2 regions of the Paenibacillus litoralis genome follow, and region 2 is predicted to be linked to the other one. Evidence: riboswitches for the same ligand, from Rfam matches in the RefSeq annotation. Region 2 holds a riboswitch; the other holds the start of a gene.
What was found. Region 2 has a riboswitch for ZMP and ZTP ahead of ACKGJP_RS21735 (cyclodeaminase/cyclohydrolase family protein). Riboswitches for the same ligand answer to the same signal wherever they lie in the genome.

Region 1 (3,694 bases), 3.2 Mb from region 2:
TCCCCATCACAAATAGTAAGATGAGATACTCCAGTACGCGAAAGTAATTCCCCTATAGCCGAGCCTAAAGCTCCTGCACCCAGTAAGAACACTTTATCTTGCTGAATTTTTTTGTTTAAGCTACCTCTACTTAGAATAGCCTCTCTGCTCCAATTTTCAGTGCGAAGATACTTGATTCTCTTTTTTGAATTTAGTTCATTTAATCGATCTCTAGAAAAGTAATAATCGTTTTCATGTCTAAATCCCTTTATTTTCTTTGCCCTTTTTGTTAATTGAGAAAGTTCCAAAGCGATCCAGTGAATAATCGAATTCCCTTGCCCGACAATTTCAGGTATTGGGAATCCAATTAAAATAAAATTACGATCCTGTTTTCTAAAGATATGCATTAAACCGTAGATCTCTTTCCAAAGGTCAATCCGATTTTCATCCCCCTATATTCAGCTAAAACAAATATCTCTTCGACGTAACTTATTAAACCATTAGCGTAAAAAGTTGAGTGATGAAATGCCAATACATATCCAATTATTATTGATTCCGATTCTGCAATAAGTAAATCAGCATTTGTATTACTCAAGATTTCTTGATAAGTTCTCGAAAAATCCCCTTTATTAAGTTTAAAACTTGTCGCAAGTTTTGCAGCCAATTCAAACAATTCCTCTTCATCTTGCATAGATGCCACTCTATATTTTATTCTCACTCCAGTCATCCTTTCTTGGTTCTCATTAAAGCAAAAGGAGCCCGCCTGCAAAGCGTTCTTGCAATATCGTAAATCAACTTGCATGATCCTGAGCTGTAATATTTGCTTCAAAAAAGTTTTCCTTATGAATTGGAGCGTCCGCCATTCTTCTTAGCAGCGCAAGCTGGCCGATATGTGTCATAACATCGGATAATGGACCTTGCAATAACTTTTCCGCTATTTTTTCCCTATCTGGCAAACCCATCGCTATTGCCTTATCAAGTATTCCTACAATCTTATAAAACCGGTTGATTTCTTCTTCCCATGTTCCTATCTCCAGTTCTTCAATTTGATCGTAATGGTGGAACACGGAGTGAGCACATGTAAGCACGAAGGAAATATGGGATAATATAACGATTGGTTTTCGAACTCCCTTGCCAATCTCCAAATTCGGGTAATCATCGGGGGCGTTCAGAATGGCTTTCTCCAATCGGTAAATCATTGTGGCTACGTAGTGACGTAATATACTTTCCACAGGCGACACCTAGCCTTCCATACAAAATTTTTAACACTGTTTTTTCCCGAAAGAATACATAAATGAACATGAATCATAACGGTGAGGGTAGCGACAAAATGTGGGAATAATACTATCCACAATCTCCACTCGTTCTTCTTCTGAGAGCAATCCAGTCGTTACAAGGCGCTTTGCATTATCGTTTCCTAATGCTAATTTAATTAATATAGGCATCTCCTCGTCCTCTCTATTTTTCATGATATAGTCGCTTGTTTGAATGATCACTTTAACATCCTGCAGGTTCTCGGAAACAAAATAAGAATAGAGCTTCCTGCCAATTGTACGGTCTGTGCCATTAATACGTGCGTATTCGATATGTGCATTAATCAGTTTAGAAAGTTCCAAACCAAACGGATGGAAAACTTGGGTACCATCATCAATTTCCACTACACAAACTACCCCACCCGGCTTGCACACCCTTGTCATTTCTTTAATGATTTCTTGCGGCCTAGGATTGTGCATTAAAACAAGGCGAGTATATATAAAGTCAAATGTATTGTCACTAAACGGCAGACTGTTTGCAATGGCATGAACGAATTTAATGCCCTCATTCCCCAAGAACTTACTTTGTGCTGCTTCTAGGATTTTAACACTGTTATCTATTCCAATAATGGAAATATCGGGTAAATACTTAGAGAATAACTCGATCATCGTTCCAGTGCCACACCCTACGTCAAGAACGTTCTTTGCACCATATAGACCGTTTTCGAAAAATAAACGTACTAGTGCTTCCGAGTGACTGCCGACATTCGCTGTTAATCTCTTAATTTCAGATTTCATTTGTTCTTGATCAAAACGATCAAACTGATAGGATACATTCATCTCCATAAGCCTCCTTAAATTAAAAGAGGCAAGGGGATATCTCCCCTTACCTCTGCCCAGGCGCACGGCTTTATGAATATGTGCTCCCTCGTGGGTCTCCACGTTTACGCCAGTAACACATACCAAATAATTACATCTATTATAGTCTGAAAATTGAAATTACAGCAAGTATTTTTTATTGCGCAATTCTGCCCGTTAGTTGAGAAACGGCAGCCGATCGTTCTGGCCGGCTGCCGTCATATATGTATTGAGCTCTTGTACCCGTTAATTTAGCGACCTACCACCTTAAGTGCTTTTCTAACGCATAATATACTCCATCTTCATCGTTTGAAAGCGTCACATCATTGGCTTTCTCTTTGACATCGTCAGGCGCATTGCCCATTGCGACTCCTAAGCCAGCGTATTCAATCATGTCCAAGTCGTTGTAAAAATCACCGATAGCAATAATTTCGGATGGATCAATTCCGTAAGATTCAAGCACTTTTCTCAGTCCATTGGTCTTACTAGTCTGATGATGGACGTATTCTTTGAAAAACTCGGCGTTGGCTCTTAATTTGATGTGTGACGGTAAGACGATATCTTGCCATCCATTAATTCGCTTCTCATCATCAATGGTCAGTTTCATTACAGGCTCTTTCAGTTCTAACACGTCATTATGTGTTGAGTACTGAATCTCATATTGTTTGCATTTGTCGATCTGGTAAGGGCTCATAAACTCTACGTAATGATTGAAAGCTGTGGTCAAAGAAAAATGGATTTCATGTTGGCGGCAGTAAGTGATTAACGGCGAAATATCTTCGACAGAAAAAGAATGCTCATGTATGATTTCTTTTGTCTTATTCTTAATTGTCGCAGCCCCATCGTTTGACACTAAGATTCCGTCAAAATCCAGTGTTTTCATGATTCGTTCAGCTTGCATGTAATATCGTCCTGTTGCAATTACAACGATAACCCCAGCATCTTGCGCATTTCTGACGGCTTCAATGTGTTTTGTTGACACCACGCTTTGACTGTTTAGCAGGGTACCGTCCAAATCAAATCTAAGGCTACTAATTTATAGCGCATTATCTCCACCTACCTAGCTTAATGAAGCTACCAAGATCGCTCTGGCAGCTTCATGATGGTGTTACTGAACAATCGTACCCGTTAGCGTAATGATCCAATTTGCTAGATGATACGGTTCACCGTAAACGGAACTATTTCCTATTACTTCGCCTTGCACCCGCCGCCTGGCTTGTTACCCAACTTGCCTTTAACTATCCTCCACTTGTATCGTGTGATTTTCATCAAGCCGCACTTTATAAGACTCCCCCCATGCTTTCATAGACATGATCACCGGTTCCACAGTCCTTCCGAAATCTGTAAGGGAGTATTCCACTCTTGGCGGAACCTCTTTATATATTTCTCGATGAATGATACCATCCCGTTCAAGCTCTCTTAACTGCAATGTGAGCATAAACTGCGTAATTCCTGGATTGAGGCGTCTGAATTCATTGAATCTTTTCGTTCCGTCCAGGAGCTGATAGAGAATGATCCCCTTCCACTTTCCGCCAATAACATCCAACGTTGTTTCAACCGGACACGCTTGCATATCTGGACGCATTCCATATTTGTTTCTACGG
Region 2 (3,694 bases):
GGAGATTATGCTGCTCGGCCAGAACGTCAACGCCTACGGCAAAGATTTCGAGGATATCGACTATACGTTCGGAGATTTGATGGACGACATTTCCAAAATCGATATCCCGCGCGTCCGGTTCACGACTTCGCATCCCCGCGACTTCGACGATCGTTTGATCGAGGTGCTTAGCCAAAAAGGCAATTTGATGGAGCATATCCATCTGCCGGTGCAGTCGGGCAATACGGAAATTCTTAAACGAATGAGCCGCAAATATTCCCGCGAGCATTATCTTGAGCTGGTGGGCAAAATCCGCAAAGCGATACCGGACGCCGTACTGACGACCGATATTATCGTCGGTTTCCCGGGCGAGACGGAGGAGCAGTTCGAGGATACGATGTCGCTGGTTCGCGAAGTGAAATACGACTCGGCTTATACGTTCATCTATTCCCCGCGTGAAGGAACGCCTGCGGCCTCGATGGAGGATAACGTGCCCGAGCATGTCAAGAGAGCGCGCTTGCAGCGCTTGAACGACCTTATGAAAGAGCTTGGCAAACAAAGCAACGAGAGCTTGCGAGGCGAGATCGTAGAAGTGCTGATCGAAGGGGAAAGCAAAAACAACCCGGATGTGCTGTCGGCTCGCACGCGTACGAATAAGCTCGTTCATGTCGTTGCACCGAAGCAGTTGATCGGAACGATCGCACAGGTGAAAATTACCGAGCCACAGACGTGGGTGCTGTATGGAGATTTGATCCCGGAGTCCGTGCAACAAGCCATCTAAGGCAGGTTCCTTACAAAAAAAGAAAGGGAGAGGCGACTCTCTCCTAAATTTGATAAAAGGCAGGCGTCGATATGTCGGAGCATCATCACAATCATGAAGTCGAATCATGCGATATCCCGCATTACAATTCCACGGACCTGATCGTCCGTGAAGATATTATGAGCAAGGCGAAAGAACTCGCGGCGTTGATTTCTACATCGTCCGAAGTGGAGTTCTACCAGAAGGCGGAAAAGCAGATCGCCGATAACGATCATGTACAGAGCTTGATCAAGCAAATCAAGAAAAAGCAGAAGGAGATCGTCGCCTTCCAGAACACGTTCAAAAATCCGCAAATGGTTGAGAAAATCGAAGCCGAAATTACGTCCTTGCAGGACGAGCTCGATTCGATTCCGATCGTAACGGAATTCCAGCAATCGCAAAGCGATATCAACTATTTGCTGCAGCTGGTCATGTCGGTCGTTCGCGATACCGTTTCCGAGAAGATTCAAGTGGAAGCCGCATCGGCAGAAGCCGACCCGGCGAATTGCAGCGACTAAGACGGAAGGGGAAGACCGCGAGGTCTTCTTTTTTATTGTAGCGAGAGGGCAGCATCCGGCGGATGATTATTGTTGTGCGTTTCGCGTTCGTCTGATAAACTGATGGAAGCAGGGAAGCTGCGCGTAACTGGCGGAACGTGGACGACCACGGGGGAGCGCGCGGAACATAAAAGCCGTACGCCTGGGCGAAAGTATTCGACGATCATGTCGGGTGCTTTTTTTTGTTTTCGTACAAAAAATAGTTGGAGGCGAAGACGATGAATGAAATGACGCGTACAAAAAAGCTGCTTGGCAAACCGCTGGCCGACGAACTGGCAGCGTCCATCAAGGCCAACGTGGAAGCGTACCAAGAGCAGGGCGTGGCAGCCAGGGTTGCCGTAGTTTGGGTGGAGGGCGACCCTGCAACGGAATGGTATGTGAACGCCAAAAGAAAAACGGCGGAGAAGCTGGGCATCGCCTTCGATCTGTACCCGTTCCAAAGCGGGGCGGAGGAGCATGCGCTCGTAGACTGCATCCGATCGCTGAATCAAGACGAGAAGACGCATGGCATTATGGTGGAGCTTCCTTTGCCTAAGGCGATCGATGCGAAGCGGGTGACGGCAGCGATCGATCCGCTTAAAGATGTGGACGGATTAACGCCAGCCAATCGTCTTGCCTTGCTGTCAGGCGGACCCGGAATCGCGCCGGCTACGCCGCAAGCCTGCATCCGGTTGCTCAAGCATTATGGGATATCGCTTGCGGGCAAGCATGCGGTCGTGATCGGCAGAGGGGAGACGGTCGGCCAGCCCTTGTATCATTTGCTGCAGCGTGAGCAAGCTACGGTAACCGTCTGCCATTCCCGGACTGCCGATTTGGATAAGCATGTACGCCGGGCGGAAATCGTTTTTGCGGCAGCTGGACGCCGCGGGCTGGTGAGCGTCCAAGCGGCGCACGAGGAACTGATTGTGGTGGATGCCGGCATTAACGAGACGGAGGAGGGAAGCATCGCGGGGGATGTTGATCCCGATGTCCTGCGAGTGGCTGCGGCGATGACACCGGTACCGGGAGGAGTCGGTACGGTGACAACCATGATCTTGTTCGAAAATGTGCTTCGAGCCATGGATTGGCAGCGCGAAGAGCGGGTGAAACCATCTAAAGGTACGGACGCAGCGGCTGTCTCGGAGGAAGTGCCGTATGACGCCACGATTCGGTCGTTCCTGGCTGCGGCCGCTTCTGCGTCGCCTACGCCGGGCGGGGGAAGTATCGCAGCCTTAGCGGCGGCGCTAGGCGCTTCGATGACTTCCATGGTGGCAAAGCTGTCGACGGGTCCTAAGTTTGCGCAAACGGAGGCGGCGGCGAATACGCTAGCAGTAGAGATGGCGGCGGCGATCGCCCGGTCCGAATCGCTGCTTCATGAGGATATCCAAGCTTTTGAAGCGTACATGGCGGCCTTGAAACTTACAAAAGGGGCGTCTCGCGATGAAGCGCTGCGGGAGGCCGCACAAGCTGCCGCCGATGTGCCGCTGAGGCTTGCAAGGCTATGCACGGATGCGATTCGTGCGTCCGGGGCGATGGCGGAAACGGGGAACAAGACGGCGATCTCGGATCTGGGCATTGGCGTCCTGCTGCTGGAGGCTTCGCTGCAAGCCGCCCTATTGACCGTAGAAATCAACTTGCCGGCTTTAGGTGGCAGTCAGCTCGAACAAAAAATTCGCGGAGAAGCAAGCGCACTTCGAAATGAAGCTTATGTGAACAAGGAATCGGTGCTTGATACGGTATATCGACGGATAAGAGCATAAGGCAGGCGTATCGTCAAAAGAGATCGTCATGCAATTCCGTGACATTGCGGATGATAGCGAGCGGTTTGGCTAGCGATTCGGGAGCGGGTAAGCCGCTTCGGTTCAGCCAAACCGTTTTCATGCCCAGCAGGGAAGGGCCGACAACGTCATTCTCCCACGAATCGCCAACGAATAGCGTTTCCTCCGGAGTCGCTCCAAAATGACGAAGCGCTGCTTCGTAGATGGGGGCATGGGGCTTCGAATGGCCGATCGTATCCGAGCAGAAAAGGGAGTCTTCAGGAAAGAAGGGAGCAAGCCCCGCGCCTTCCAGCTTATCCATTTGCAGACGCAGCGTGCCGTTGGTTACGATCCCCAGCAGGTATGACCCGCTCAGCTTCTCCATAAACGATAGTCGTTCCTCATTCGGCCTAAGGTGTTTCCGAATGGCAGGTCGGAACAATTCGTCATACACCCCCGCATCTTCCTTCGTGGCCGCAACATGAAAGGCCGCTAACGCTCCGATAAAGCGCTGCTCCCTGAATGCCGTCAATGTGATTTGTTCGTCCAGGTAAAGAGGTTCTAGCGCGAGATCCAGCTTCTTAAACTCGGCGTAAAGACGGTCGGGATCAAGCCCCTTTGCA

Region 1: another riboswitch for ZMP and ZTP. It lies ahead of ACKGJP_RS35040 (class I SAM-dependent methyltransferase); the one in region 2 lies ahead of ACKGJP_RS21735 (cyclodeaminase/cyclohydrolase family protein).

What each region holds. Positions count from the first base shown of each region.
Region 1 is NZ_CP176395.1:8,357,863-8,361,556, forward strand. It holds gene ACKGJP_RS35025 (ThiF family adenylyltransferase) at 1-386, opposite strand, end outside; gene ACKGJP_RS35030 (hypothetical protein) at 386-697, opposite strand; gene ACKGJP_RS35035 (hypothetical protein) at 771-1,166, opposite strand; gene ACKGJP_RS35040 (class I SAM-dependent methyltransferase) at 1,242-2,072, opposite strand; ZMP/ZTP riboswitch at 2,120-2,199, opposite strand; gene ACKGJP_RS35045 (Cof-type HAD-IIB family hydrolase) at 2,350-3,105, opposite strand; gene ACKGJP_RS35050 (winged helix-turn-helix transcriptional regulator) at 3,325-3,694, opposite strand, start outside.
Region 2 is NZ_CP176395.1:5,173,720-5,177,413, reverse strand. It holds gene miaB (tRNA (N6-isopentenyl adenosine(37)-C2)-methylthiotransferase MiaB) at 1-760, shown strand, start outside; gene ACKGJP_RS21740 (RicAFT regulatory complex protein RicA family protein) at 832-1,296, shown strand; ZMP/ZTP riboswitch at 1,410-1,490, shown strand; gene ACKGJP_RS21735 (cyclodeaminase/cyclohydrolase family protein) at 1,554-3,074, shown strand; gene ACKGJP_RS21730 (HAD family hydrolase) at 3,088-3,694, opposite strand, start outside.